Regions from separate parts of the Spongiibacter sp. C9W genome, predicted to be linked through region 1. Evidence: predicted binding sites of a transcription regulator. Region 1 holds the regulator's gene; each other region holds the start of a gene.

Evidence for each region. Region 1 encodes sigma-54, which starts transcription at its own class of promoters, with help from an activator protein. Its sites were predicted from a motif close to TGGCACANNNNTTGCNNT; they were not measured.
Region 2: a site for sigma-54 is predicted at 3,536-3,553, ahead of AC2Q8J_RS05065 (flagellar hook-length control protein FliK). Genes of this name have one in related genera too.
Region 3: a site for sigma-54 is predicted at 2,721-2,738, ahead of AC2Q8J_RS07020 (LruC domain-containing protein). Genes of this name have one in related genera too.

Annotation. Positions count from the first base shown of each region.
Region 1 covers NZ_CM170672.1:2,900,054-2,910,368, reverse strand. Annotated here, with positions in the region: gene hisD (histidinol dehydrogenase) at 1-511, opposite strand, end outside; gene hisG (ATP phosphoribosyltransferase) at 514-1,161, opposite strand; gene murA (UDP-N-acetylglucosamine 1-carboxyvinyltransferase) at 1,225-2,490, opposite strand; gene AC2Q8J_RS13835 (BolA family protein) at 2,526-2,753, opposite strand; gene AC2Q8J_RS13830 (MlaC/ttg2D family ABC transporter substrate-binding protein) at 2,839-3,513, opposite strand; gene AC2Q8J_RS13825 (KpsF/GutQ family sugar-phosphate isomerase) at 3,716-4,684, shown strand; gene AC2Q8J_RS13820 (KdsC family phosphatase) at 4,698-5,219, shown strand; gene lptC (LPS export ABC transporter periplasmic protein LptC) at 5,220-5,792, shown strand; gene lptA (lipopolysaccharide transport periplasmic protein LptA) at 5,779-6,336, shown strand; gene lptB (LPS export ABC transporter ATP-binding protein) at 6,338-7,063, shown strand; gene AC2Q8J_RS13800 (RNA polymerase factor sigma-54) at 7,207-8,700, shown strand; gene hpf (ribosome hibernation-promoting factor, HPF/YfiA family) at 8,770-9,057, shown strand; gene ptsN (PTS IIA-like nitrogen regulatory protein PtsN) at 9,087-9,536, shown strand; gene rapZ (RNase adapter RapZ) at 9,539-10,315, shown strand, end outside.
Region 2 covers NZ_CM170672.1:1,048,430-1,058,744, forward strand. Annotated here, with positions in the region: gene fliO (flagellar biosynthetic protein FliO) at 1-222, opposite strand, end outside; gene fliN (flagellar motor switch protein FliN) at 219-488, opposite strand; gene AC2Q8J_RS05055 (flagellar motor switch protein FliM) at 498-1,451, opposite strand; gene AC2Q8J_RS05060 (flagellar basal body-associated FliL family protein) at 1,462-1,914, opposite strand; gene AC2Q8J_RS05065 (flagellar hook-length control protein FliK) at 2,244-3,434, opposite strand; gene fliJ (flagellar export protein FliJ) at 3,678-4,127, opposite strand; gene fliI (flagellar protein export ATPase FliI) at 4,159-5,556, opposite strand; gene AC2Q8J_RS05080 (FliH/SctL family protein) at 5,537-6,226, opposite strand; gene fliG (flagellar motor switch protein FliG) at 6,251-7,279, opposite strand; gene fliF (flagellar basal-body MS-ring/collar protein FliF) at 7,272-8,897, opposite strand; gene fliE (flagellar hook-basal body complex protein FliE) at 8,934-9,275, opposite strand; gene AC2Q8J_RS05100 (sigma-54 interaction domain-containing protein) at 9,288-10,238, opposite strand; gene AC2Q8J_RS05105 (hypothetical protein) at 10,235-10,315, opposite strand, start outside.
Region 3 covers NZ_CM170672.1:1,472,862-1,483,176, reverse strand. Annotated here, with positions in the region: gene AC2Q8J_RS07025 (hypothetical protein) at 56-571, opposite strand; gene AC2Q8J_RS07020 (LruC domain-containing protein) at 599-2,683, opposite strand; gene AC2Q8J_RS07015 (hypothetical protein) at 2,972-3,439, shown strand; gene AC2Q8J_RS07010 (NAD-glutamate dehydrogenase) at 3,568-8,433, shown strand; gene AC2Q8J_RS07005 (PQQ-dependent sugar dehydrogenase) at 8,476-9,963, shown strand; gene AC2Q8J_RS07000 (response regulator) at 9,943-10,315, opposite strand, start outside.

The DNA of each region.
Region 1 (10,315 bases):
CACCCGGCGTGGGGGACACGGCAACCAACTCAGCCACCCCAGCCACTTTGGCAGGAATTGCATTCATTAACACTGATGAAGGATAGGTTGCCTTGCCACCCGGCACATACAAACCCACGCGATCCATAGGCCGCACTTGCTGGCCAAGCACCGTTCCATCAGCCTCTTGATATTGCCACGACTCCTGACGCTGATGCTCATGGTACAAACGAATTCGCTCCGCCGCCCGCTCCAGAGCCTGCCGCTGCTGCGCATCAATACGCTGCAATGCCGCGTGCAACTGTTGCTGGCTGAACTCCAGCTCGGCAACTGACGACGCTTCCACGTTATCGAAACGGCGCGTGTAGTCCAGCAGCGCCGAGTCGCCGTGCTCACGTATATCGCCCAGCACACCGGCGACCGTACTCACCACGCCCGCATCCGACACAGAGTCCCAGGCGAGCAAAGCATCGAGCCGGGCATCAAAGTCCAGCGCGCTGCGGCTCATTCTGTTGATCACTGCCTTGCTCATTTTCAGGCCTCCGCGGCTCGTGCGCTAACTGCCTTTTCCAAATCGTTGATAATGCCCTGAATGACCGCGTGCTTGCGCTTCATTGCCGCTCGGTTCACCACTAACCGCGAACTCACTGGGGAGATCAGTTCCAGGGGCTCCATACCGTTCGCTCGCAAGGTATTACCGGTATCAACGATATCGACGATTAGATCGGCAAGATCCATCAGCGGCGCCAGCTCCATGGCACCGTAAAGCTTGATCAATTCCACTTGAATACCGCGCTCGGCAAAGTGGCGGCGCGCAACGTTTACAAACTTTGTCGCAACGCGCACGCGCCCTTGAGGCAGAGGCTCGCCCACCCGCCCAGCGGTCATTAGCTTGCACCGCGCGATATTCAGATCCAGAGGCTCATACATGTCCTCAGCCCCCAACTCGAGCAGCATATCTTTACCGGCAATGCCGATATCAGCCGAGCCCAGCTTTACGTATGTGGGTACGTCCGTACCTCGAATCACGATCAATTGAATATGGGGATGATTTGTCGCGAAGATCAACTTTCTGCTACTGGAAATATCCTCCAGCGGTTCAATACCCGCCTCCGCCAAAAGAGGCAGCGTCTCTTTGAGAATACGCCCCTTCGTTAGCGCTATGGTAATTGGCTGATCCACGCTTACAACTCCCGAATTAGGCTTTACCGCCAATACTTGCGGCAATGGCCAGACTAATATTTTTTAACTGCTGACCCGGCGAATGTCGGCGCCGAGCGACAAGAACTTTTCTTCAATACACTCGTAGCCGCGGTCAATATGGTAGATGCGGTCCACGAGTGTCTCACCGTCAGCCACTAAACCAGCAATCACCAGACTCGCCGACGCGCGCAAGTCGCTGGCCATTACCGGTGCACCTTTCAGGCGTTCAGTTCCGGTAATCAACGCGGTATTGCCATCGACGCTAATGTTCGCACCCATACGATTCATTTCGTGGGTTTGAATCAAGCGGTTTTCAAAGATGGTTTCACTCACTTTGGCAACGCCCTCAGCCACCGCATTCATCGCTGTGAACTGCGCTTGCATATCTGTGGGGAATCCCGGGTATGGCACCGTCTTGAAACTCACGGCCTTGGGACGTCGGCCTTCCATATCCAGGCTAATCCAGTCTTCGCCATGCTCAATTTTAGCGCCGGCTTCTTCAAGCTTAACCAACACAGCATCTAGCGTGTTGGGATCGATATCCCGCAGTTTAATATTGCCGCGCGTTGCTGCAGCGGCAACTAAGTAGGTTCCCGCCTCTATGCGGTCTGGCATCACCGAATAACTGCAGCCACCCAACTTTTCTACACCATCAATGGTGATGGTTGCACTACCATGGCCGGAAATCTTGGCTCCCATAGCGATCAAGCAATTCGCCAAGTCAATAATCTCTGGCTCTCGCGCCGCATTTTCCAGAACTGTTCGCCCCTCGGCCAAGCACGCCGCCATAAGAACATTCTCGGTGCCGCCGACGGTGACCATATCAAACAAAATATGGGCGCCCTTCAACCGCCCGTTGGGACAGGTTGCGGTAATGTAGCCTCCATCGACGTCGATCTGCGCGCCCATGGCCTCCAGGCCACGCAAATGCTGGTCAACAGGACGGCTGCCGATCGCACAGCCGCCGGGGAAAGACACTCTGGCGCGCCCAAAATGGGCCAAAAGCGGACCAAGCACTAGGATCGACGCCCGCATGGTTTTCACCAATTCGTAGGGCGCGGTGGTCTGCTTCGTTGTGGCACCGTTGATTTCAACGCAGAGTTTCTCGTCGACCAACAACTCAGTACCCATGCTACGCAGCAGGGCGATCATGGTAGTAATATCGTGAAGATGGGGCAGGTTACTGACTCTTACCGGCTCACTGGATAGCAGAGTCGCCGCCAGTATCGGCAGGGCCGCATTTTTTGAACCTGAAACGCGTATCTCTCCGCTGAGCGGACCACCGCCGCGGATTAACAATTTATCCATGAGAGCTCCTGCGCCGCCAACTACCTATTTGCCCATCAGGCTTCGGCAGGGGTCAGCGCCTTAATATTAATAGCGTGGAGAGAACCGTCTTTAATCCAGTCGTTCACGGCGGCATATACCAGCTGCTGACGCTTCACCGGGCGAAGACCGGCAAAGGCATCGCTGATCACTTGCACATCGTAATGATTACCTTCCCCACTCACTTCAAAAACACCATCTGCGAAGTGTTCGCGGAGTCGCGCCAGGATCTGTTCTGCTTGCATGCCTAAGGTATTCCGTAAATACAAAAATTAGGCGACGAATTGTACGCAATTGCGGCGGTCTTGGCGAGAAGACCGCCGCAGGTCTTCACTTGGCGGCCTGCTCCATCACCTCTCTCGGAGCAACCGTCCAGTTGTCGATCACTTTATCAATGTCGCCATCATAGGTCGCCACTGCGGTAGTGAACTGGTTTTGGTAGATCAACCCCAAATTCAGCCCCTCTATGATCACGTTGCGCAGCATCCAGTTACCGTCGCGTCCACGACGAAGGGTATAAACAACTTCATAGGGCTCAGCACGCTCGCCGTAGATGTGCTGGCGCACGCCGACGCTACCCGATAAATCCGCATCCGCAGGCAGCGGAAGTACTTCTATTTTGTTACCATTGAAACCAAGCAGACCCTTTGCGTAGGTGTTGATCAAACCGTCTTTGAAGTTCTTGGTAAAGCGAATCACATTGTCGCGAAATTGCTCCCGCTCCTCTTTGGTGCGCAAGCTCTGGTAATACGCACGACTACCGTATTTGCCCATTACCCCGCGAGCAAAGCTCTGGAAATCCACAACCTCATCCATAATTCGACGCACTTCGTCGTTAAAGCGTTGCGGATCTTCAGCAACGTACTCGCGCGCCTCTTCAATCACTTTCATCAATTCCTGAGTGGTACCCGCCACCACTTCATGAGGCCCGCGCTGTGCGTCAGCCGCCGACACGGCGCCCGCAAATACCACCAAACCCAGCGCCAAAAGCATTTGTTTGAACATTTTTTTATCTCCGATAGTTAAGCCACGACCCGCATTACCGCGAATAGCCTGCTCTACACCCTTGCTAAGACAGCAGTTTACGGAATTGGCTCCCCGCACGACGACGAGGTAAACCTGTTAATTTTTCACATTGGAAATTATCATAGCGAAAATTAGCCGCCGCTTAACGGCATTATTGCAATAACGAGGTTTCCTCCCAACGATGGCATCTTCTTATCTCGACACTGCTAAACGCGTTATTCGCATGGAAGGAGACGCCGTCGACGCGCTCGGCGAGCGTATCGACGACAGCTTTAATCGCGCCTGCGAACTTCTTCTAAACTGCAAGGGCAGAGTCGTTGTCACCGGCATGGGTAAATCGGGCCACATCGGCAACAAACTGGCGGCGACCCTGGCCAGTACAGGCACCCCCGCATTTTTTGTACACCCCGGGGAGGCCAGCCACGGCGATATGGGGATGATTACCGCCGGCGACGTGGTGATAGCCCTGTCAAACTCGGGGTCAACTGCAGAACTGGTCACCCTGATCCCGCTGCTTAAGCTGCTGGCCGTACCCGTGATCGCCATGACGGGAAAGCCCAACTCGGAGCTCGCCAGCAGCGCGGATGTCCATCTCGACGTCGGCGTAGAACAAGAGGCCTGCCCACTGAATCTTGCCCCGACATCCAGCACGACCGTAACACTTGTAATGGGCGATGCGCTCGCCATCGCGTTACTGGAGGCCCGCGGCTTCACCGCCGATGATTTTGCCTTCTCTCACCCCGGCGGCGCGCTGGGTCGACGCCTGCTGCTGAAGATCGACAATATTATGCACACCGGGGAAGCCATACCGCACATCAATACTGGCGCCAAGCTCAGCGATGCCCTGCTGGAAATGAGCAGTAAGGCGCTGGGTATGACCACGGTACTCAATGAAGACGGCAGCCTGGCGGGTATTTTCACAGACGGCGACTTGCGGCGCGCGATCGACCGCGGCATTGACATTCACCAGGCGAAAATAGACGACGTGATGACCGCCAACTGCCGCAGCATCAAGCCCGGCACACTGGCCGCAGAAGCACTGCGCATTATGGAAGATAATAAAATCACCGTCTTGGTCGCTCTGGACGATCACGCAAAACCAGTAGGCGTGATCCACACCCACGACCTGCTTAAAGCCGGCGTCGCCTAAAACAGGGAACACCATGCAAACCATTCTCGAAAAAGCAAAAACGGTCACCCTACTGGCAATGGATGTCGACGGCGTACTGACCAATGGCAGCCTCTACTTTGGCAATAGCGGCGAGGAAATGAAAGCGTTCAGCATCCTTGACGGGCTGGGTATTAAACTGCTGCGCGACGCCGGCATCCGCCCCGCCATAATCACCGGCAGAACCTCTGAACTGCTGCTGCGACGCGCGCGAGAACTGAGCATCGAGTTAATCTACCAAGGCAGGGAAGACAAAGGCACGGCACTCGAAGAACTGCGCCAAGACCTAAAGCTAAGCTACGATCAAATCGCCTACGTGGGTGACGATTTACCCGACTTAGCCGCGATTCGAGCAGCGGGCCTGGGCATTACCGTCGCCAATGGTCACCACTTCGTCGCTCGCCATGCCGACTGGCAAACGCGTGCCGCAGGGGGCAGTGGCGCTGTGAGAGAGATCGCCGAGCTTATTTTGATGTCTCAAGGCAAGCTCAACGACGCACTTGAGCAGTTCCTGTAAATGGCTGCGCCGTCATTCAATATCAACGCTGCATCGGTCCTATCGGTACTGGCCGCTATCGCGGGCACCGTGATCTACCTCACGCAATTTAGTGAGAGCGGGAAATTGAGCCTGACTGACAGCTTCGAAGCCATCCCCGATGTTGACTCCCACCTCCAGGGCATCGAAGGCTCGAAATATCGCCAAGACGGCAATGTGGCATACCGGTGGCGCGCCGACAGTGCCGAACGCATGATTTCCTCGGGCAACATCCAGCTCAATCAGCCCTTCTACATCGGCAATATCGGCGAGCAGCGGCCGTGGACGGCGCAAGCCATTACCGGCACACTGTCACAAAATGGCCAACAACTGCAGTTGCGTGGCAGTGTTGTTGTTGAAGACTTAATTCGCGAAGCGCAAATCCACACAGAGCAACTCAGCATTGACCTGGAGCAAAGCCTGGTTGCGACGGATCAGCCACTGCGACTGCAACTACCCAATGGCGAAACCCAGTCGGAGGGCATGACGGCCGACCTCGTTAACGAGAAAGTCGAGCTGCTCGCGAAGGTAAAAGGACACTATGAACCGCAATAATCTACGCACCTTCGCTATTAGCGCCCTGCTCTGCCTCGCCAGCAGCGTGCACGGCTTGCCCGATGACCGCCGCCAGGCCATCAACCTCAGCTCAGATAAAGCCACCTATGAAAACAATCGCGGCATTTACACGGGCAACGTCAATATGTCGCAGGGCAGCCTGATTATTCGCGCAGACAAGCTGATTATTGTCGAGGCTGACAGAAAAGTAACCAAGGTTATTGCCCATGGCAGCCCCGCCCATTTTGAGCAACAACCCCGCGCCGGGGAAGGCGTCGTGGTCGCCAGTGCCCGACTCATAGAATACAGCCTAAATGCCGAGGAAATCCTGCTGCAAAAAGATGCCACCATCCGACATCAAGGCTCCAAGATCAGTGGCGATCGCATTGTATACAGCGGGCGCAAGCAAATGGTCATTGCCGATGGTGGCAGCCACAAACTCGATGGCAGGGTACAAATGACCCTACAGCCTCAGCAGGGCGTGAGTGATACCGATAGCCCCGCGCCAAGCACCACCCCCGACACCCCGGAGACTCCCCGCTAACATGCCCGTATTGAAAGCCAGCAACCTCGCTAAAGCCTACAAAGGCAGAGAGGTAATCAAAGACGTCTCCCTGAGTATTAACAGCGGTGAAATAGTCGGCTTGTTGGGTCCCAACGGGGCGGGAAAAACAACCTGTTTTTATATGATCGTCGGCATCGTCAACGCCGACCGCGGCCGCATTCAGCTCGACGACAAAGACCTGACACCGCTTTCCATCCAAGGTCGGGCCAAACACGGCGTTGGCTACCTCCCTCAGGAAGCATCCATATTTCGGAAGCTGAGCGTCGCTGACAACATCATGGCGATATTGGAGACCCGCAGCGACCTGAATCGCAAGCAACGCAAAGAAAAGCTCGATGCACTGCTACAAGAATTTCACATTGCCCATATTCGCCAATCGCCGGGTATGGCGCTCTCGGGCGGGGAACGGCGCAGAGTAGAAATTGCACGAGCACTGGCCACCGAGCCCAGTTTTATTCTGCTCGACGAGCCCTTTGCCGGGGTAGACCCCATATCGGTGAACGATATTCAGCAGATTATTCGCCACCTGCAGGCGCGCGGCATCGGCGTCCTAATTACCGACCACAACGTGCGAGAAACCCTCGATATCTGCGAAAAAGCCTACATAGTTGGCGAAGGTCGCATCGTTGCTGAGGGCAATGCCGAGGCCGTGCTCAACAACCAAATCGTGCGGGACATCTACCTCGGCGACACATTTACCCTTTGATCAAAAAATCGGCACAGCAATTGCTTTAAACGCCTATTGCAGCGGTGCGGCTGCGGGACTACACTGACCCTGAAGCATCGTCGTTTATGGCTACATAACGGCATTTAATCCCTCAGGTATGGTTGTAGTAGAAGTCATTGCCTATGAAACAATCGCTCCAGCTAAAAGTCGGTCAGCAGCTGACCATGACGCCCCAGCTGCAACAGGCGATTCGTTTATTACAGCTCTCCACCCTCGACCTTCAACAGGAAATTCAGTCGGCACTGGACTCCAACCCCCTGCTGGAAGTAGAGGAAGACAGCGACAGCCCGGAACCCCAGAGCAGCAACAGCCAGAGCGAAAGTAACGCCAATGAGGCTGACAGCAAAACGACCTCTGCTGAGGAGGCGCCCAGCAACGACGCTGACAGTGAATGGGCCGAGCGCAGCGACATCCCCGAAGATTTGCCGGTAGACAGCCAGTGGGAAGACGTCTACCAAAGCTCCGCACCAAGCTCCTCCGCGGCCGGTAGCGCCGACGACGACTACAACAATGACTATCGCCACGGCAGCTCAGAGTCGCTCCAGGACCACCTGCGCTGGCAACTCAACCTCAGCCGGCTCTCAGAACTTGACCGCATCGTCGCTGATGCCATCATCGACGCGATCGATGAAAAAGGGCGGCTCACCGTCAGCCCCGAAGAGCTGGTGGACGCCTTCGACGACGACAATATCGAAATAGAAGAAGTGAATGCAGTCCTTCACCTCATCCAGCAGTTTGACCCCCCAGGTGTTGGCGGCCAGGACCTTCAAGAATGCTTGCTGATTCAACTTCGACAGCTCTCCCCAGACACCCCATACTTGGCTGAAGCGCTGCAGATTGTCGAGCAACATATGCCGCAGCTCGGCAACCGTGATTACAACCAAATCATGCGTCGCTGCCGGCTAAAAGAAGACCAACTGCGCGACACCCTGGCACTCATTCAAACGCTGAACCCCACTCCCGGTGACTGCGTGGGCAACGACGAAACGGAGTATGTGGTACCAGACGTATTCGTCAGCAAAAAAGAAGGCCGCTGGCTGGTTGAGTTAAACCCGGACATTGCCCCGAAAATACAAATTAACAGCCACTACGCATCGCTCGCCAAAGACAGCGGCACCAGCAGCGACAAAGACTATATTCGCGACAACCTCCAGGAAGCGCGCTGGTTCATTAAAAGTCTGCAGAGCCGCAACGAAACACTGATGAAAGTCGCCACCAAAATTGTTGAGTATCAGCGCGGATTCCTGGAGTACGGCGACGAAGCGATGAAACCGCTAGTGCTCCACGATATCGCCGATGCAGTGAGCATGCATGAATCGACGATCTCACGGGTTACCACGCAAAAATATATGCATACCCCGAGAGGCATCTACGAACTCAAATATTTTTTCTCCAGCCACGTCTCGACCGATACCGGAGGAGAATGCTCCTCCACGGCGATTCGTGCACTAATCAAAAAATTAATTGCCGCAGAAAATCCCAAGAAACCGCTAAGCGACAGCAAAATCACCCAACTGTTGGCCGAGCAAGGCATCAAAGTTGCCCGGCGAACCATTGCAAAGTACAGGGAATCACTAGTCATTCCGCCCTCTAACGAACGGAAAAGACTGGTCTAATAAGGCCCCAAAAGGCCCAAACAACGCGCCGGGAGGCGCCGGATGTTCTCAGCGATGAAGGAGCAAGATATGCAAATAACCGTCAGTGGTCACCATGTTGAAGTTACCCCGGCACTTCGCGATTACGTCAACAACAAACTCGCCAAGCTGCAACGGCACTTCGACAATATCACCAATACCGACGTTACCTTGTCAGTAGAAAAGCTGGTTCAAAAAGCTGAAGCCACCGTACATGTGGCCGGCGCCGATCTGTTCGCCACCTGTGAATCAGAGGATATGTACGCGGCCATCGACAGCCTCACCGACAAGCTCGATCGCCAGCTTATTAAACACAAGGAGAAAAACCTGGGCCACTAAAGGCCCGGGGATGTTCCGGAAACGTAAACATGACCCTTGATTCAATACTCAGCCCCGGACGTACCCACTGCGGTACGTCTGTGGGCAGCAAGAAACGCCTACTGGAACAAATTTCTATTTTTGTCAGTGAGGATAATGCGCAATTCAACGCCGACGAACTGTTCAACGAACTGCTCGCCCGCGAGCGACTCGGAAGCACCGGTATCGGGCACGGGGTTGCGATTCCCCACTGTCGCAGCCAGCAGTGCACCGAAATTACCGGCATGCTGCTTAAACTTGCCGAGCCTATCGACTTCGAAGCGATAGACGACCAACCCGTGGACTTAGTGTTTGCGTTGATCGTTCCTGCCGAAGCACACGACGAACACATTAAAGTATTGGCAAGCTTGGCCAACGCCTTCAACGATGACGCTTTCCGCCAGCAGCTTCGCAGCGCAGACAGCGACAGCAGTCTTTATGAACGTGCGGTAGCGAGCTAGGCGTGAAGCTTATTATTCTCAGCGGCCGCTCAGGTTCGGGCAAAAGCACGGCGCTGCACCAGCTCGAAGACGAAGGCTTTTACGCCATCGACAACCTGCCGGTGTCACTGCTGCCCGCACTCGTTACCGAACTCTCTCAAAGCACACTGAAAGTTCATCAGCAGGTTGCTGTCTGTATCGATGCGAGAAACTCACAAACAGAGCTCGCCCGCTTCCAAGAACTGTGCAAACAAGTTCGAAGCCTGGCCAGCTTGCGTATTCTTTTTTTGGATGCCAGCGACGACAAGCTCATTAAGCGTTTTAGCGAGACCCGCCGACGGCATCCGCTGAGCACCGACTCCCAGCCGCTTAGCGACGCGATAAAGCAAGAGTCTGCGCTGTTGGAGCCCATTGTCGCAGAGGCATCGCTGACCATCGATAGTAGCGACATGACTGTGCATCAATTGCGCGCCACCATACGTGACCGCGTTCTCGGCGTCGACGCTAGCCGCATGGCATTACAGCTAAAGTCCTTTGGCTTTAAGCGCGGCCTGCCCATTGATGCCGACCAGGTCTACGACCTGCGCATGCTCCCCAACCCTCACTGGGACGAGGCGCTGCGCAGCCTTAGCGGCCGCGACGAGGCCGTTCAGCACTTCCTAGATGCCCAGCCGCAAGTCCAACAGATGTATAACGACATACTCACTTACCTGCTGCGCTGGCTGCCTGAGATAGAATCTGCCGGTCGCAGCTACTTCACCATCGCGATCGGTTGCACGGGTGGACAACATCGCTCAGTA
Region 2 (10,315 bases), 1.6 Mb from region 1:
CACCACAGCAATACCACTTAACTTGGGCGCCTGTGCGGCGCGCAAACGGCGCAAAAACCACATCCCCGCTATTAGCAGGGCCGCCATCAGCATCAGGCTGCCCAGCAACCCAATCACGTCTTCACCGCCGGCAATGGGCAAATTTACCGCGGCAGGCGCCTGGGTCTCCTCAGCCCAAACCGGCGTTGCGAGCGCGACGGGAAGCAGGAGGGCGCGGATCATGACGCAGCCTCCTCCTCATCATCCTGCCCGAGCACCTCAGTCAGCATGATGCCAAATTTCTCTTTGACGACGACGATCTCACCACGCGCCACCAAGGTGCCATTTACCAGCACGTCCAAGGGGGTGCCGGCCGCCCGATCCAGTTCGATAATCGCGCCTTGATTGAGCGCTTTGATATCCCGAATGCTCATGCGCGTCCGGCCGACTTCCACCGATACATCCACATTGACGTCGAGGATTTTGTCCAGATTCAAATCGTTTGCCATAGTCCTTTCCTACCCTTCCTGCATCGGTTTTTTGGCGCTGGCAGAACCTGTGATCTGCACGGCCAGTTGACCTTGGTGACTGCCAAAATGCCCTTTCAATAGCGCCTGCCCGGCCACGCAGAGCAGCACATCCTCGGCACTGACCAGCGGGATCACATCGCCTTTCTTAAGGTTTGCAACACGCTGGAGGCTCAGCTGCGTTTTGGGAAGCTGGGCAACCAGCTCAACCGGCGCTTCCTCCACCCGCTGCGAAAGACGGCTGCGCCACTCTTCACTGGCGGGCTTCTTGCCTGTGGATGCGCCGCTGTCTGCCAGGCTGTCGCGCACGGCATCAATGGCGCTCCAGGGCACCACCGACCACAGCCCGCCGGTAAATTCGCCAATGGAAACCTCGAATCGTGTCGCGACGAGCGAATCCGCTTCGTTAAAGCCTTCGAGTAAGCGCGGGTCGGTACACTGGCTGGACACAGCGGGTGCAGACGTCATCACCGACTTCCATGCCACCGCGATATCCGGTAGCAATGCGCCGACCAGAATTTCCATAAAGCTGATTTCGGATGTGGAAAACTGCTCCCGCGCGGCATCGGCTTCGCCGCCATGACCGCCGAAATAGCGATCCACCAGGTTAAAGACCAGCTCCGATTCAAAGGCAATCAACAAGTCGCTGCTCAGCGGCATACCCGAGATCAAGGAAATGCTGCAGGGCGCGGGTAGCGTGTTTTGCAGCTCGTCGAATTTCATCACCGTAATGCGATCGGTGCGAATGCTCTCAACGCTGCTAACAAACTCTCGCACACGCTCAACCGCCGCGTTGCCAAATTGGGATTGAATGAGCGACAAGGTGGGGATCAATCGCTGAACGGCGTAATCCTGTCGCGCGAGGTTGTATTTGCCGTCGTCGTTCGCCTTTGGCTCTTCGTCCATCAGCGCTTCGAGTTCTTCGGGGTCCAGTACACCGCTCATGGCAGCGCCCTCACTGCATCACAAATTTGGTGAAATACACATCTTCAATGCCGCCCTTGCCGGTTTCCGCTTCGAGCACACTGTTGATGGTCGCCACTGTCATGGCCTGTATTTCCTTGCGGCCTTCGAGGCTGTTAATCATTTCCTTCGTCAAACTGCTGAACATCATGATGAGTTCGTGGCGAATGCGAACTTCGTAGTCTTCAAGTTTTGAGATCACTTCTTCATCGCGGCTCATAACCTCAACGTCTACCTGCAAGAAGCGCGTAGACCGCTCATTAAAGAGATTGACCACAAATGAAGGTGACAAGCTGTGAATGATCGGTGCCTTCACGGCCGGTGCGGCAGCTTCGGCCTCTGCAGCAGGTTCATTACTGCCGCGCATCACAAACCACGTTCCCCCTGCGGTTGCCGCCAGCAGCACAACGACCAAGCCAATCAATACGAATTTGTTTTTAAACATTGCGTTTTGCCCTTCTCTCTCACCGGTGAGGTGCCAAAAAACTAACGAATACATGTCGCGTAGAGAGAAAATTGCAAAGGCTATGCCAGATATTTTTTTGCTTTTATTTCATAAGGTTAAGCAAGCTTTTGGCCCTCGCGCCAAGAATTTGGCAGACCAGCGGCCGCCCATTGGCGGCAAGTGAAGAGAAGGCGTTCAGACAGTTCGGCGCCTGTCTACACCTCAGCGGTGGCGACAGGCGCGAGAAGATTCGCCAGCACTAGCATTCACTACGCCGGGGAGAGCTAAGTCGGAATTAACTAAACCGGGGTTAGCTATGCTGGGGTTAGTTATGCATAGTCATCTACCGCCGAATCCCCTCTTGGGGCTCCTTTAGATGCGCTGTCTTCTCGGCTGGCCTCTGGCTCACCAGCGGGCTCCGCATCGCCGGAGAAATGCACCACGCCGCGCTGAGCGCGGTCAGAAAACTGCTGACTTTGCTGCTGTTGCTGTGCGTCGGCCCAGGCGGATTGGTGACTCACCTTGACCTCTTCCAGGCGCATGCCCTGTTGCTCCATTGCCTGGCTTAACCGCGGCATCAAACGTTCGATCAACTCGCTGGTTTCGCTGTGCTGAGCTTGGAACTGCACCGACGCCTTGTCGCCCTGCATACTCAACTGCACGTGAATGCCTCCCAGCTCTTCCGGGTTCAGCTGCAGTTGTGCGGTTTGCGTTCCGGTACTGCCCATCCACTGTATGCGCGATGCCACCGCTTGGCTCCACGCGGGGTCGTCAATGGGGTTTTGACTAATGGTGAACTGAACGGCCGCCCGATCAGCTGGCGGCGCTGGTCGAATAGTTAACTGCCGCGTCAGATCCGCAAACTCCAGGCTGTCGGCACCCGCATCGACACTCGCGACCTCAATGGCCGGTGGCGCGCTGGCGATGCGCGGCGTCACTGGCGCATTCACTATGGGCGCCGACGCCATTGACGCTGCAGCTTGTTGAGCAGCCGGGTCCGCAGCTATGGCGACACTGGGTATTTGCGGTTTGGCCGGCAATGCACCGGGCGATGGACTAACCGGCGTACTGGCCGAGATACTTGCTGCATCGACCACTGGCGCCTCTATGTTCTGCGCAACAGGACGCTGGCTGCGAATCGCTTCAGCCACCGCGCCGAAGGAGGATAACTGCGGTGGTAACACAGTACTGCTTTGCGGCAATGGTTGACCGATTAGCGGCAAGGGCTGGCCGCCCTCGCCGCTGTCGGTCTTCAGTAAATCAGACGACTGAACTAATTCATCCTGAGGGCTCGGCAGCTCGGCCTCGTCACCCGCCAATCGCGCCAGCGCCTGGGCGGACAAATGGTCGAAACTAATCCCCTCAACCGGCGCGTCAGGAGCTTGCTGCGCAGCGAGTAAATCGCTGAAAGCCGCTAGTGGCGCGGCGTCGCCGTCGGCCAGAGGCAGGCCCTCCAGGTCCGGCGATGTTCCCGTAGCAGATGGGGTAAGTGATGCAAAAATGGCCTGTACAGTATTCATATTTTCATCCCATTTTGTCCGATAGCCCTGCGCGGAAACGTCCCGCATGGCGTCGACACAGCGATAATGGCGGCTGCCAAGTTATCGTCACTGAGTGGATTACAGCAATTGATGTGCCAATGCGGACTTTCGGCATACCGCGCACAATGGCTCCGCAAAGCGATTGGCTGACTTGAGTATCAAAGCCCGAGCAAGGGGTAGAACAGAGGGGGAATAATAGTAAGGCTGACAGGCCCGTTCAGATTAGGCGTGACGCTGGCGCCACACGAAGCGTTGCGATGACAGCTCATCACTCTCTCGCTGCTCGCGGGCATCCTGTTCTCGACGCTCGACGCGCTTATAACGCTCCAGCAGCTGCTCCATGCTCATACTGTGTTGGCGCGCGGTCATCCACTGTTGGCGTATGTCGTCGAGCTGCGCGGCACAGCGCGCCACTGTATCGCTCTGCTGACGAATGGCCTGCGCCAGGCGGGAGAGAAACAAACGGCTTTCCTGGAGATGCTTAAGGTCACAGTGACGACTTTCCGTCGAGCGACGGTAATCGTCATAGTACTGCTGCAGCTCGGTCAATTTATCTCTGTGTTGCTGATGCTGCTGTTGAACCGCGGCATAGCGCTGCGCCACTTCCTGCTCTTCGCGCTCGGCAAATTCCTGCACGGGCTTGAGGCGTTGTGACTTCTTGGCATGACTCATAGCGAACGTCCCCGGTTACCGGCGCAGTGCACTATTGGACGATAGTGTCCTGCATATTGCTGTCATCATTGAAGGTGACAATTTCAGCGAGTTTATCGAGGGATTGGTCAAAGCCCTCCGACTCATCAAAATCCTGCTGCAAAAATGCCTGTATGCGTGGCCACAGCGCTATTGCTTGATCGACTCGACTGTCGGTACCACGCTGGTAGGCACCTATGCTAATCAGGTCGCGATTTTGCTGATAAAGCGAAATCAGCTGTCGCAGCTGACGCACCATCGACTGATGCGCCTTGTCGGTAATGTCGTTCATCGCGCGACTCACCGAACGCTCTACATCGATCGCGGGAAAATGCCCCGCATCCGCCAAACTTCGAGACAGCACAATGTGTCCATCCAAAATTGCCCGGGCAGAATCGACAATGGGGTCGTTTTGATCATCCCCTTCTGCCAACACGGTATAAAACGCCGTGATGGAGCCCCCTCCCTCTCGACCGTTGCCGGCCCGTTCTACCAGGGCAGGCAAGCGAGCAAACACCGATGGCGGGTAGCCCTTTGTTGCCGGTGGCTCTCCGGTCGCCAGGGCAATTTCCCTCTGAGCTTGCGCGAAGCGCGTTAGCGAATCCATCAGTAATAACACCTGCTTACCCTGGTCGCGAAAGTGTTCGGCCACCGCACTGGCGAGCCACGCTGCCCGCAAACGCATCAGCGGCGGGTGGTCGGCAGGTGTTGCGATCACCACGGCTTTGCGCATTTCATCGCCGCCGAGAATATTGTCGATAAAATCCTTCACTTCGCGCCCGCGCTCACCGATCAGGGCAACCACCACTACATCGGCATTGGTGTAACGCGTCATCATTCCCAGCAGCACACTCTTACCCACACCACTGCCGGCAAACAGACCCAGTCGCTGCCCCTGCCCCACGGTAAGCATGGCGTTTATCGCTCGCACGCCGACATCCAGGGGCTGGTGTATGGGGCGTCTGACCAGTGGATTGATCGGGGGAGAATTTAGCGGGCGCTGCTGCTTGCAGCGCAGCGGGCCGCGACCGTCCAGCGGTTCGCCAGCGCCGTCGATCACCCTGCCCAACAGGCCATCACCGACGGCGATGTTGGAGCTTTTACGAATCGGCCTCACCCGGGCATGGGGCATCACCCCGCGGAGTTCGCCGGTGGGCATTAGCAACAGATGATCGCTGGCAAAGCCAACCACTTCGGTTTCCAGCCACTGGCCGTCGAGAGTCTCCACCTCGCAATAGGCACCGATAGCGGCCTTGCAGCCTTCGGCCTCTAGCAAAGTGCCAACAATACGCCGCAACTGACCCTCAGCCGCGGGTTCGGTGTCTTCAATGTGATGTAAGCGCTCGCGCAAGCCACGCAGTTGCGAGACCAGAGCGTGTTGTGTTTCGGCTTTAGTTTTGACCAGATTCATCAACGAGTACCTGTTCAAGCAAGGCCTGCAAGCGCTTGTCGGTGCGCTGATCCACCTGCGAGGTTCGGCTTTTGATCACGCAGCCGCCACGGCGAATATCAGCATCTTCGCTAATGTCCCAAGCAGCTGCGAGTGGCTCGGCAACGGCCGCATGGTCCCTGAGCAGCTGCGCATCCGCGGGGTGCAGTTGCAGCTGAATATGTCCCTCTGCCGAGGGCAGCATGGCAACAGCACGCTCTACCGCCAGGGTTACAATCTCGGGATCAGCGTCGATCTCTTTCACAATCAGCGCCTGCGCCAACTCCTGGGCCAGCAATATGAGCTCTTGTTGCACCTCGCCCTCTAGCCAGGCCTGCGCCTCGCGCAGCGCCGCCATTGCCAACTGCAGTTGTTGGCTCTGTTCAGCGAGCAGCGTACGCGCTTCGGCCTCACCCTTGGCAAAGCCTTCCTGTCGCGCTTGCTCACGCAGCGTGGCCAGCTCGTCAACGACCTCATCGGCGAGCGCCGCTGGCGCGTCAGTCGCTGGGGCAGGCCGACTACGATTGCTGGCGCCACCGCGCATTTCAGGTAGCTGCCAACTGTTGGCTGGTCGCGTTGTCTGGTCGACTGGTGGCTCAGCCACCGGCGTCTCGACGTCTCTGGGAATAAATTGCTGGAAGCCCACTGTCACCGTTCCACCTCAGCCTGTCGCTGCTTAAATGTAGTCATCACCGCCGCGACCCAAATCAATTTGGCCGCTATCGGCCAGGCTACGCGCAATCGTGAGGATCTCTTTTTGCGCCTGTTCAACCTCGCTGATTTTTATTGGCCCGCGCGCTTCCATATCGTCGACTAACATCTCTCGTGCGCGCTTGGACATATTGCGCAGAATTTTTTCGCGCACCTCTTCTGAGGCGCCTTTTAAGGCAATTGGCAGCAGGTCAGAAGACACTTCACGAAGTAACTGCTGCATGCCCTTGTCACTGATGTTAATCAGGTTGCTAAAGACAAACATCAGGTCTTGAATCTTGGTCGACAGCTCCTGATTATTTTTTGCAACACTATCGAGAATGCGTGTCTCGGCGTCGCTGTCCAAGCCGTTGATTATGCCCGCCGCTGCCGCCGCGCCGTCGATATCCCGGCTCTTTAATTTGGCCGTTACTGACAGTTTTTTCTTCAATACATTTTGCAGCTGGGTCATCGCCGCATCGGGAATCGTTTTCATATTCGCGACGCGATACACCACATCGTTTTGCACCGCCTCGGGAAACTGCGCCAGTACTTTTCCTGCTTGCTCCTGCTCCAGATGAGCGAGGGTAATGGCGATCATTTGCGGGTGCTCGTCTTTGAGCATTTGCATCAGTGCTTCAGGCTCAACCCAGCGCAGTTCATCCATTTCACTGCCAGCCTCGTCGCCGAGTACGCGCTTGGCCAAACTGCCGCCTTTTTGCTCACCCAAGGCATTGGTGAACATCTTGCGGACATAGGACTGAACGCCAACCGCGAGCGAATTTTCAGACGCTGCACTCTCGTGAAAGTCCTTAACAACCTCCACCGCTCGCTGGTTATCAACACGTTTGATATTTGCCATTGCCGAACCGATACGCTCGACATCGTCGGGCGAGATATGTTGCAGCACCTTGGCCGCGTAGTTCTCGCCCATCATTAGCAATAACAACGCAGCCTTTTCACAGCCGGGAATTGCTGGCGCTGCCGTCGCGCCACTGGCGTTTGCATTAGCCATTGTCTTCAGTCACCCATCTGTTAACGACCTGCGCCACGCGGCGCGGATCTTCTTCAACCATTCCACGAACATCGCCTAACTGCTGCTCAAAGCTAATGCCTTGAGGGTAGCCCCCCGCGTTCGGCGCCCCAAGAGCGGCCACTGGCTGCTGTTGCAGCTCGCCGCTTATTCCCGGCTCGTCCGCACTCGCCACCGGCGCAGGCGCCTTGTGTTGCAGCAAGGTTTTCACGCTGGGCCGCAGCACCGCAAACACGATGAATAGCAAGGCAACGCCAACCAACACCTGCCGCACCAAATTCGCAAACCAGGGCTGCTCCCAGATCGCAGGACCCGTCGCCTCTTCGTCGAAGGTTACGGTTTCGCGAAAATCTGCCGCCATCACCGTCACCCGATCGCCGCGCTGTTCTTCGAAGCCCACTGCGTCTTTCACCAACAATGTCATGCGCTCAAGCTCTGGGTTGGTCATGGGCTCCACGACGACTTCCCCTGCCTCGTTCACGCGGCGGTGATTGTCCACCAGTACCGCGACCGAGAGTTTCTTCAAGCTGCCGCTGGGGTTACTGCTATGCGCCAGCACCCGCTCGATTTCGTAGTTGCGAATAACCGAGCGATTACCGGCGTCAGCATTCGCCTGCTCACCACCCTCGCCGTCAACACCCGCTGGCGGTGGTTGATTCGACAGGGCACCCGGCACACCGCGCCCCTGGGCGGCGCCGCCATTGAGCTGTTCGTTAATCTGTTCACTGCGCACCACCTGTCGGTCGGGGTTCCAGCTTTCCCGGCTTTCCTGCTCACTGCTGAAATCCACATCCGCGGCCACCGTTACCCTAACGCGGCCGGAGCCGGCGATGGGCCGGATCAAATCGGCGATCCGCTCTTCGTACGCCTGCTCAATGCGGCGGCGATAGGTGAACTGCCTATCACTCAGTTCCAGTTGATCACCATCACTGCGGCTTTCATTGAGCTGCTGCCCCAGCTGGTCCACCACGGTGACATCCTCGGCATTCAAACCACCAATGCTGCTCGCCACCAGATTGATAATGGCCGAGACATTGCGCTTAGAGACTTCGCTGCCGGGGTACACATCCAACATAATCGATGCGCTCGGCGCTTTGCGGTCACGCACAAATACCGATTGCTTGGGGATCGCCAAATGCACCCTTGCCCTGCGTACCTGCTGCAGGCTTTCTATGGTGCTGGCGAGTTCCTGCTCCAGCGCGTAGTGGTATTTTTTTGACTGCATAAATTCGCTAACGCCAAAGCCCTGCTCCTTTTCCAGCATGGCCATACCGCTGCCGTCTTTACCAAGGCCTTGTCCGGCAAGACGGATTCTCGCATCATAAATTTGCTCCGCTGGAACCATTATTGCGCCGGTTGAATCCTGAATACGATAAGGAATTCCCGCCACATTCAGCGCATCAACAACTGACGATGCGCGCTCCGGCGGTAGTGAGGAGTACAACGCACGATAGTCACCACTTTGCGACCACAACACTGCAGCAACACCCAGCGCAACACTGGCGGCGATACCGACCAGAATCAGCAGCTGGCGCAGCACGTCGTTTTTGGCGGCGCTTTGCAACACACTGTTAACAGAAATGCTTTGCGAATCAGCCATGACTCAAACCCTTTCTTACACGCAGCACGCTCGTTGTCACATTGACATCCTCATCACTTCTTTATAGGCGTCAACGACCTTATTTCGCACTTCCACCGCGGCCTTAAACGAGACTTGGGCCTTTTGCATATTCACCATCACCTCGGTGATGCTGACATTCGGGTCGCCGCGCTCAAACGCCGTTGCCAACTGGCTGGCGTTCGCCTGAGTTTGGTTAATCCCCTGAAGCGACTGCTGCAACATCTGCGAAAAATCGACCTTCGGTGCCGCATCAATGCGCCCCGGGTCCCGCACATCGGCGGCACCTGGCATCGCGCTTTGCTCGCGCAGCGCACGTATCTGGTTGAGGATAGAGTCAACTTTCATTCCGTCTGACATGACAACTCTCCATTAACCTTGCAGGCATTGCTGCTCACGCAGCCTGGCTAATTTGTAGCGCAAGGTGCGCGGGCTAATACCGAGAATTTCGGCCGCTTCTTTCTTTGAGCGGCCCTGGCGCAGGGCGTCGCTAATTCTCTGGCGTTCCTGATCTCGCATAAAACCATCCAACGGCGCGCTGGCGCTGCCAGTTGTCGCCGTGGAAAACAGCTGCATACCCTGCTCAAACTGGATATCTCTTTCGCTAATACGGTGGTCTTGGCGCAAAATCAACGCGCGCTGAATAACGTTGTCGAGCTCGCGAACATTGCCCGGCCAAGCGTAGCTAAGTAGTTTTTCGCGGGCATCGTGAGTCAGCACCGACTGCGCACTGTCGATAGACTCATCGCGCTCGAGAAAGTGTTCGGCCAGCGGCAAGATATCTTCCCGGCGCTCACACAGGGCGGGCAGGCAAAGGGGAAAAACATTCAAGCGGTAAAAGAGGTCCTCGCGAAACTCGCCGGCCAATACGGCCTCACGCAGATCCCTGTTAGTGGTCGCGATGACGCGCACGTCCAGGTTCATACTGCGTCGGCTACCAAGACGCTCAATTTCCTTTTCCTGCAGCACACGTAATAACTTGGCCTGCAAGCCAATATCCATTTCAGAGATTTCATCCAGCAGCAGCGTTCCGCCCTGGGCTTGCTCAAACTTGCCCGCGTGGCTGCTTATCGCCCCGGTGAACGCGCCCTTCTCATAACCAAACAGCATGGCCTCGAGCATGTTTTCCGGAATCGCGGCGCAGTTCACCGCAACAAAGGGGCCGTCAGCACGGCGCGATTGCGCATGTATGTAGCGGGCATAAACTTCCTTGCCGACGCCGCTCTGCCCACAAATCAATACCGTGGCATCCGTCCTGGCAACGCGCGTCGCCAGATCGCGAACAGCAATTGATGCGGGGTCTTTGGCGATTAACTGTTTCATTTCGCTTCCCCCCCATCGATGCGACGATGCAGAGCACCAACAACACCGGGCAAGGTCGCATGGCAATGCTCCAGGAA
Region 3 (10,315 bases), 1.4 Mb from region 1:
AAAAATACTTCAAGTGCCGGTGCTATAACTTTTTGTCATGTAGGGGTGATGGGCCTTAGCGAATTTCAATAAATTCCTCATCGCGGTACTGCCGCTGCCAGACGCGATGCTGGGTCTGATCCGGGGTATCGAGTTTCCAGATGCTCACCAGCAAGGTGTCGTCAGTATTGCTAGCTTGCACGGTGTAATCGCTGTTTCCTGCGACGTAGGTTTTCAATAGGCAGCTTTTTAAGTCGACGTCGAAGCCGTCGGCATTTTCGCTGTAGTTGCGGCAAATAGTCAGGAATTCATTGCCACCGCTGTCGCCAATGTAACTGGTGACGGTCAGCGTGTAGTCTTGGCGAAGATCAAAGCCCTCGGGCACTTGTAAATCGGCGGTGGTTTCCGCGGGCGGCTGCGGTTCGTCGACAGCGACGGGCTGCTGAACGGGCGCTGGGGTGATGTTTGCGCTGTCGCTGTCGGCAGTACTTGCCGTATTGTTTCCACCGCCGCCGCCGCCACCACCTCCACCACCACAGGCGGTAATGGCAAGGCTAAGGCAGAGTGGTGCGATAAGTGAGTGGCTGCTCATAATAGTGACCTCGGTGTGTCGCCGTGTTTAGCGGTTGAAAATGTTTTTGGTGTTGGCGTTTTCACGGTTGTACCAGTCCAGGTGTTCTTTTCCCGACGAGCGTATGTGGTCGTGGAATTTGGGGTAGGCGTAGTGAATGTCCATGTACTCTGAGGGGTAGTCCCATTTTGCCGGTATGTTCATTGCCCAGGGCATGTTGTTTTGGTTGACGTAGTACACGTTGGTATTGCTGGCGTCGTCACCTCTGCCAAGAAAATTCTGTTGAAAGGCGCTTGTTGGGGCCATACCCCTGAGATGAATTTCGAAGCGGCGTCCCGGTGCTTCTCCAAACAGATAGTTTCTTGCGTAGCCTGGCGTGGCGAAAAGAAATGGGTCGAAGGGGAAGTCGCCAAGGCGCTCTGATGGCACGCCTGTTTGCAGCGTGATCGTGGCACTAAAACGCATTTGTATGTTCGAACCGCAGCCGGGCTCGGTGCGGTAGTAGCGGCAGTTTTCCCCCGGGGTGGTGTATTGGTGAAGGTCCTCTGCGATGATCACAATGGCGTCATCTTGATCTGGCTCCATGACGCTGGCTTGTGGAAGGCCGTTGATCGATAGGTGGCTCAACGCTTCGATAACATCGTCGCGGTTAAGTCCGGGAAGGCGGAAAGCAAAGCCATTGTGGTAACTCGCGCCATGTGCGACGACTTCCCCTTCTATCTCGATATGGGTCAGCGAGTCGCCGAGTTGGCGTTTGGCTAAGCGGTATTGAATGACTACATCATTCATATCGTAGTCGCCCGTCAGCGGCCAATTATCCTCAAAGGCCAGTGTCGCGCGGTCATTTTCACCGGGGTAAAAAATGGTGGTGGCGGGCTGTTCAGCAATCTCAATGGCGTAATCTTCCACCTCGCCGTCGGGTGCACCCCCCTGACTGGTCAGCCCGGGTGTGGTACTCAAGCGAAAGCGCATCCAGCTACCACCGATCGCTGCATCGGTGGGGGCGGTATAGGAGAGCATTGCCGCTCCGGCCGCGACTGGATGGTCCACCAACCACTGTTCGTCGTCGCTGAAATTGCCGTCGCCATTCCAATCCGCCCAGGCACTGAGCAAACCTGCGCCGCTGCTTTCAACTGACACTAATGCGCTTTTCCCACGCAGAGGCGTATTAAGAAAGGCAACGCCATCATTCTCGGTTGTCGCGTTGCCTAGTTCGGACAGCTTGGCGTCGGCTTCGTAGCTGATGCTCGCGCCCAGATATAGCTCGCCGTTGCCCTTGGCATGGCGGGCACCGTTGTTTTGCAGCGAGCTAGCGTAGCTGTCCGGAGCGCTGCCGAAATCCGCAATGGCGATGCCGCTGGTAACGATAGGGGCCAGCGCACATCGGGCGCCATCGTTGTTGCTGGAGGCCGGGCCAGAGGCAAAGCGAACGGCTTTCGGCGTGCTTTGTGAAACGTCAATTTGGAAGATGAGGCCATCGTTGTTGCGGGAAATATAGAGGTTGCCATCAACGTCGAAATAGGCGGCGCCAAACGTTCCTGATTCGCCGGTATTGCCGAGCTTTTCAGCGGTGTTGTTCGAAATATCTATCTTCCAAAGTGCGCCTTGGTTATCCACGGCATAGACCATGCCGTTGCTGGGGTGGAAGGCCATATCGTAAATCTTGAGATTCAGTGCCGCGCCGGAAATAACTTTCTGCAGCGATAGATAGTCATCGCTGAGACTGTCCAACGAGAGCCGATACAGACCGTAATCGCTACCGCTTCGGTAGAAGTAGTAGGCGTTTTCCGTGGGCGATATATCACCGACAAAAAAACTTAAGCCCTGCATATTGGCATTGAGTTCCGCCACGCTGTTGTCAGCGCCAAGGCGGCTGATAGAGCCCGTTTCGTAGTTGTAGGCGTAGAGATAGCTGTCACTTAAATTGAAGGCGAGAGCATTCATTTTGGCACTCGTCCAACCCGGCGTGCTCAGCGGCTTACTGAAGCCGGTGGCGAGATCGACGCTGTACAGCTGCGCCATCCTGTCTTGAATAAGAAAGGCCTCCCCGGGGCAGCGCTCAAAGGGCAGGGCATACGTCAGCGAGGTGGTGCATGAAAGCAGGCTTACAAGGCCCAGAATTTTGCGTTTCATATTGGTCATCACTTATTCGTTGGCAGATGTCCTACTAATCGCAAAATTGATACCAATTAAAAAATCCTTTTATTTCATGGGTTTGGGGTTTTTGGCGGGAAGCTCTATCGGTTTTTCGCAAATTACGACGCTAAATGCGTAGTCCCTCGCTCAAGTGGGCGGTGTTGTGAACCGAGTGGCGCTGAGGGCGGGCCTGGTCCGGCAGGCACAAAAGTGTGGAGGTTAGGTGCTTCAGTTGGGGTTAAGGCAAACCTGATTAGGCTAAAAACTCTAATGGAGGATATAGCGATGAACAAGACAGGTAGAGTGTCGTCAGAAAACCATCTATTGGCGGCGGTGGTCGTGTTGTTGGTCGGCACAATGGCATTGCCAAGCCAGGCGCGTGCCGACAATGCTGAGGTTGCTGCCGCGGTGTTGCTGGGTGCCGCAGTGGTTTACGCCGCGCACGATAGCGACGCCAGATATGTGCACCGTCACCATGCACATTGTGGTCACCGGGTGGCGAAGCACCCTAATTACCGGCGCGGTTATCAGCATGCCTATCGATCCGGCTATCGAGATGGCTACGATGATGGCGCTTACGATTACAGCCGCCCCCACTATGGCAAACACCATCACAAACGCGACTATTGGCGTCACCACAGCAGCCGCTACGACCGGCACTATCACAAGGGCGGCCACCGTCCCCACAAAAACCACCGGGTTCATGGTAAGGGTAATGACTGGAGCACGCGGGTGATTATTCGCGAATACTAATGCGCCTTTGCTGCCATGTGTGACGGCGCTTGCGGCCTTGCGGGCGGCCTGCCAGACAGCTGCTAGACTCAGGTTGAGCGGCGTGTCTGGCAGGCCGCTTTGCTTTTTTGCAGAGTGAGACCGTTGATATGACTAACCTGAACATTAGGCAGCAATTACTCAAGCGTATCGCAACGGTTGCGGATAAACAGCTGGATGGGAGTGACGCGAAGGTTTTTCGTCAGTTTCTCGATCAGGTGGTACATGTTCACCCTGACGAGAGCCAGCTGAGTTGGGAAGCTGATGCTAACTTCGGTTTGTTATATGGCTTGTATGACTTTGTCTCCCAGCGCGCTGAATCGGAGTCATTGGTCAAAGTCTTTAATCCGGACCTGGAAAGCGACGGTTGGTTAAGTAAGCACACCGTAATCTACTACTGCCAGCCCGATCGCCCATTTCTCGTTGATTCTCTGCGTATCGCGTTGAATAACTCCAATCTCAATGTGCACGTGTTTGAGAGCAACTTAATGTGGGTTGAACGCAGCCCTGAGGGAATATTGGAGTCGCTCTCGACGAATCGCAATAGTGACGCCTGTTGCGAAAGTGTCGGCTATGTATTGATAGACACCTGCAGTGATCAGAGCGTGCTTCATGCATTGACTTCCGATCTGCGCACCGCCAGTGACGACGTTGAGCGAGTTGTCGAGCACTTCCCGGCGATGCTTGAGCGTTTGCAGGCCTGTATCGACGAAAGTGAGCGAACCTTTGGGGAGGATAACGAAGAGGCCGTGTTTCTGCGTTGGCTGCGCGATGGCAATTTCACGTTTTTGGGGATGTCGGACTTTCTTCTCTCCAGCCAAAATGATCAACCCTACATTGCCGAGGTACCGGATAATCAGTTGGGCCTAATGGGTAAGCGCGCGCCACTGCCCGCTGTTGCCTTGACTGAATTGTGCCAGGGCTTTGCCGACTTCTACGCCCAGCGATCGGCATTGGCGTTTACGAAAACCTCGCAAAAATCGACGGTACACCGCCACGTTTACGCCGACTATATCGTGATAAAACGTTTCAATGAGCAGGGCCAGGCGGTTGGTGAGACAAGGGTGCTCGGCCTGTATACCGCTGGTATGTACTACCACAGTGTCGAGCGAATACCGCTACTGCGCAGCAAGGCGCAATGGTTGCGACACCACTCCCAGCTTGATGGCGCCAGCCACAATGGCAAAACCTTCGCGCTGATCATTGAGCGCCACCCCAGAGACGAGCTCATTCAGGCTGAGCAAAGCGACCTGCTCGACGCGCTCCTGGCAATTTGGAAAATTTACGAGCGGCGCGCAGTGAAATTGGTGCTGCGCGTTGATCGCTTTGAAAAATTCGTGAGCTGCATCGTTTACTTGCCGCGCGAAGCGGTAAAGATGGAAAAGGACATCGAACGACTGCTTGGGCAAGCCATTGGCAGTAGCGATTGTGAGTTGTCCACGCAGTTTCTTTCGGAATCGGTGCTGGCGCGCATGCAGTTGGTTTACCGCATTCACGATCAGCAATTTCGTCAGCTTGATCGCGGAGCCCTGGAAGCTGAGATTATTGAATTGTGCCGGGACTGGCGGCAGCGCTTTACCGAGCTGTGTATTGAGCGTCATGGCGAGGAAACCGGTCGCTCGCTAGCCCTGCAATACCAGCAGGCATTTTCGGCGGCTTATCGGGATCGTTTTTCGCCGCTGCTGGCGGTGAATGATATTGAGCTCTGTCGGCGCCTTACAGACAGCAGTGATATCAGCATCAGCCTTTTTCATCAGGCCGGCAGTGACGATAATCGCTTGCGCTTAAAGCTGTTTCATCGCGAAGAATCGCTGCAGCTATCAGATATATTGCCGATGTTGGAAAAAATGGGCTCGCGGGTATTGGTGGAGCACCCGTATCAAATTTGCCCCGACGGTGAAAGCGATATCTGGATGCACGACTTCGTGTTGGAGCACGATCTGGGCGGCGGTAGGAAGCTTAATCTGGAGTCAGTGCGCGACAGCTATGAAGACGCTTTGCGCGCGATCTGGCAGGGCAAGGCCGAGAATGACAGCTTCAATCGTCTAGTCATTGGCGCCAGATTGGACTGGCGTTCTGTGGCGCTGATTCGCGCCTATGCGCGCTACATCAAGCAGCTCGGCTCACTGTTGAGCTTGGACTTTATCGCCTCGGTGTTGAGCAGCAATGTCGATATTACTCGTGATTTAATGGCCTTGTTTCGCTGCCTGTTTGATCCGAGGCGCGGCGCGCAAAAAAGCAGTGAAGAGCGGGAAAATAAGCTACGAGACGGCATTCTTCATGCGCTGGATGAAGTGCAAAACCTCAATGAGGATCAGGTGCTGCGGCAATACCTTGAGTGTATCGACGCCACGCTGCGGTGTAACTTCTTTCAACAGGATGACGCGCTGCAATACCGCGATTGTATTGCGTTGAAGATCAGCACCCGCGATCTTAGTTTTGCGCCAGCACCACGCCCGGAGTACGAGATATTTGTGTTTTCGCCGCGAGTGGAAGGCGTCCATCTGCGGGGCGGCAAAGTTGCGCGCGGCGGCATACGCTGGTCCGACCGTCTGGAGGACTACCGCACCGAAATCCTGGGGCTGGTAAAAGCGCAGCAGGTGAAAAATGCCGTCATAGTTCCCACCGGTGCTAAAGGGGGCTTTGTCGCCCGACGCTCGGCGCAGCTTGAGTCGCGAGAGGAGCTGTTTTCCGAGGGCGTGGCCTGCTACAAATTGTTTATTGGCAGCCTGTTGGATATTACCGATAACCGCGAGGGTGATCGTGTGGTGCCGCCCGAGTCTGTCGTTTGTCGCGATGACGACGACCCCTACTTGGTGGTTGCGGCGGATAAGGGCACGGCGAGTTTTTCCGATATTGCCAATGATATTGCCCTCAGTCGCGGCTTTTGGCTGGGCGATGCCTTTGCCTCCGGGGGCAGTAACGGTTATGACCACAAAGCGATGGGAATTACTGCCAGGGGTGCTTGGGTCGCGGTGCAGCGGCACTTCCGTGAGCTTGGTATTGATGTGCAGCGCGATCCGGTGACGGTGATTGGTATCGGCGACATGGGCGGGGATGTATTTGGTAACGGCATGTTGTTGTCCAAGTCGCTGAAGGTGGTTGCCGCCTTCAACCACCTGCATATTTTTATTGACCCAGCGCCCGATGCAGAAGCTTCCTGGCAGGAGCGCAAACGCCTATTTGAGCGGCCTCGGTCGAGTTGGGCCGACTACAGTACCGAATTGATCTCGACGGGCGGTGGCGTCTTCTCGCGCAGCGCCAAGCAGGTGCCATTGTCGCCGGAAATGCAGCAGCTACTAGCCTGTGACGACGCCGCACTCACTCCCACGCAACTGATTCGCCGCCTGCTGCAGGCCAAGGTAGACCTGATTTGGAACGGCGGCATTGGCACCTATGTAAAAGCCGCGGAAGAAAGTCATGCCGATGTTGGTGATCGCGCCAATGACCCGTTGCGGATAAATGGCAGCGAGCTGCGTTGCCGGGTATTTGGCGAGGGCGGAAATCTCGGCGTTACCCAGCTCGGGCGTCTGGAGTTTTGTCGCAATGGCGGTATTTGTAATACCGACTTTATCGATAACGCTGCTGGTGTGGATTGTTCCGATCACGAAGTAAATATAAAGATTCTGCTCAATGCACAGCTCGAGTCCGAGGACTTAACATCCAAGCAGCGCAATCAGCTGCTTGCCGATATGACGGATGATGTGGCGTCCTTGGTATTGCATAACAACTACCGTCAGACCCTGGCAATCAGCCTGGCAAGCTATAGCCGCGATAAGCACCACCACGACTACCTTCGCTTTGTTGAGCATCTGGAAGAGACGGGGGCGCTGAATCGAGAGTTGGAGTTTTTGCCTGATAACGAGCGTATTAACGAGCTGCACAGCGAGGGGAAAAGCTGGACGCGACCGGAATTAGCGCTGCTGGTTTCCTACGCCAAAGTTGAGCTTAAGGAACAGTTAATGGCGCTGGCGGATACCGACGACCCCTGGTTGCTTGAGCGTGTATACAGGGCCTTCCCTCAGCGTCTTCGTCGCGACTATGCCTCACAAATTCGCGACCACCGTCTGGCCAGGGAAATCATTGCCACGCAGTTGGCCAATGAGCTGGTGAACATCATGGGCTTTCGCTACAGCCATCGTCAGGAAATCTCCCTGGGGGCAACAGCAGTAGAGACAGCCTGTGCGTTTGTCACCGTCGTCGAGTTATTTGGCATTGAGGGGCTGTGGCGCCGCGTAGAAGCGTTGGACCAAGGTGTCGATAGCACCGTGCAGTACGCCTTGTTTCACCAGATTATGCGCCTTGGGCGACGCAGCACGCGCTGGTTTTTGCGAAATATCCACAACATACAGCCGTCGCGATTGATTGAAAAAATGCAGCCGGGCTTCGCCGCGCTCATGCCGGGCGTGGTGGAGAATCTGCGCGGTGTATGGGCAGAGGAATACCGCAGCAGAAGCGCGCGCTGGATAGATGCCGGGGTGCCGGAAGAATTGGCGACCACGATTGCGGCATTTGATGCCTATTTTATGCTGCCAGGCTGCGTGGATGCAGCCCTGGAAGTTAATTGCCCGGCAGAGCGTTTCAGCAAGTTGCAGTTCGCTCTGCTAGAAACCTTGCAAATGGATTGGGCGCTGCAGGTGTTAATTTCCTGGCAGCCGGGTGGGCGTTGGCAGGACCTGGCGCGGGAGTCCTATGTGGATAGCCTGGAGTCGTTGTTGCGCCAGCTAAGCATTGGCCTATTGAGCGACGCGCAACGGACTTTGTCTGACATACTCGATAGCTGGCAAACTGGCAATCAGTCGCGCTTGAGCCGTTACAATACCATCATCGACAGTGTCAGAATTGCGGCAGCCGAGGATTTGTCGGTGTTCACTGTGGTGTTGCGAGAGCTTCAGGATTTGGTTGACGCGTCGTTGGCTCAACTGCCTGATTCGTCGCTGCCATACGCTACTGGCGAAGCCGGTGAGGCGTCATAAGGCGCTGTTGAGCCGAAATATATACTAAGGGGAAATACACTTTTGAAACGCACGTTGGTCTTTGTTTTTTCTGCGCTGTTACTCTGCCTGATTTTGATTGTCGCCAGCCCGTTTGTCTTGATTCAATTTGGCTCGCCGGGTATGGCGACGGCCTCTCGGGCGCTGTTGCATGCGGCCGTCGGCTACAGCGATGCCGCGCCGATGGATGGCGGTACTGATCTGACAGTCGCGGAGGGGTATCGCGTTGATGTGTATGCCAGTGGTCTGGGAAATATTCGTTTTCTTGCCATCACCTCAGGTGGCGATCTTTTTGTCAGTCGCCCGCGCACCGGTGAAGTGCTGCGTCTTGCTGCAGACCGCAATGGTGATGGCTTGCCCGACGCTCAAGAGGTCGTACTGGCAGGGCTGACGCGGCCGCATGGCCTGGCATTGCGAGAAAATCACTTATACGTTGCCGAGTCGAATGCAATTGGTCGCGTGGCGCTGGGCAGTGATGGCCGCATCCAAGGCGACTACCAGCGGTTGGTGAGTGGATTTGGCGATGGCGGCAACCATTGGACAAAAACCATAGCGTTTGGCCCAGATGGTTGGCTGTATCTCAGCTCTGGGTCCACCTGCAATGTGTGTGAAGAAAGTGATCCGCAACGCGCGACGATCATGCGCATGCAAGCGGATGGCAGTGGTCTGGAAATCTATGCGCGCGGTTTACGCAACAGTGTTGGCTTTGACTGGACACCCTGGGATCAGCGGCTTTTCGCCACCGATAATGGCCGCGATTTATTGGGTGACAACTTCCCGCCCTGCGAGCTGAATGAGGTGGTGAAGGGCGGCTTCTATGGTTGGCCCTACTACAATGCGGATCAGCTGGACCCGGACTTCGGTGAGAAAATTCCGCAAGGTTTGCCACAAAACAGACCGCCTGCCCATAATTTCCCCGCGCACAATGCCCCCCTCGGTATTCGTTTTTTGCGGCACCAGGACAGGCCTTACGCGCGCTCGGCCCTTGTGGCCTTGCACGGCTCCTGGAATCGCAGTGAGCCAGATGGTTACAAGGTGGTGTCACTTCACTGGCAGCAAGATGGCAGTATTATCCAGCGCGACTTTTTAAGTGACTTCCTGCAGGCCGACAGCTTGCTGGGTCGCCCAGTGGATGTTGTGGAGGCGGCAAGCGGAGAGATATTTATCTCCGATGATTACAGTGGCCGGGTCTATCGTGTGCACCGCGGTGAAGCCAGTCGCGCAGCGGTTAATACCCGTGGTGAGCGCGACCAAACCGATCCACTGCGCGACTACAGTCAGCGCGATCGCGAGCGGCTTGTGGCAATGGGTGGTAGCTTATATGAACGCTATGCCTGCGCCGAGTGTCATGAGGGTAAAGGATTGCGCCCCCTGCAAGGGTTGGCAGAGCGTTATTCTGCGCAGAGCTTGATGAGCTTTTTTATAACGCCGACACCACCGATGCCTCAGCTAAATTTAAATGAAGCGCAGCGCGAGGCGTTAATGGTGTATTTATTCTCCGCAGAGAAGTAGCGGTTGCTGGCGCATCATCATGGAACGCTCCCTGTCCAAGCGCCTCAAGCCTGCCTGAATGCGAGCGCGAAGCTCTTCGCTGGCGGCGGGCTTGCAGATAAAGTCGTCGGCGCCCGCGTCCATGGCTGCGATCATGTCTGCCCGGTCTTTCCGCCCCGTTAGCATAATGAAATAGGGTGCGCCCATTGCAGGGCTCTGACTAATGGTTTGGCAGAGCGCTAATCCAGTGATCTTGGGCATTTGCCAGTCGCAAAGCACAATGTCGATATGCTCAGTCAGTAAAATTTGCAGTGCTTTGCTGGGGTCGTTACAACACAGGGCTTCAAAGTGATGCCTCGTTAGTAAGGCCTCC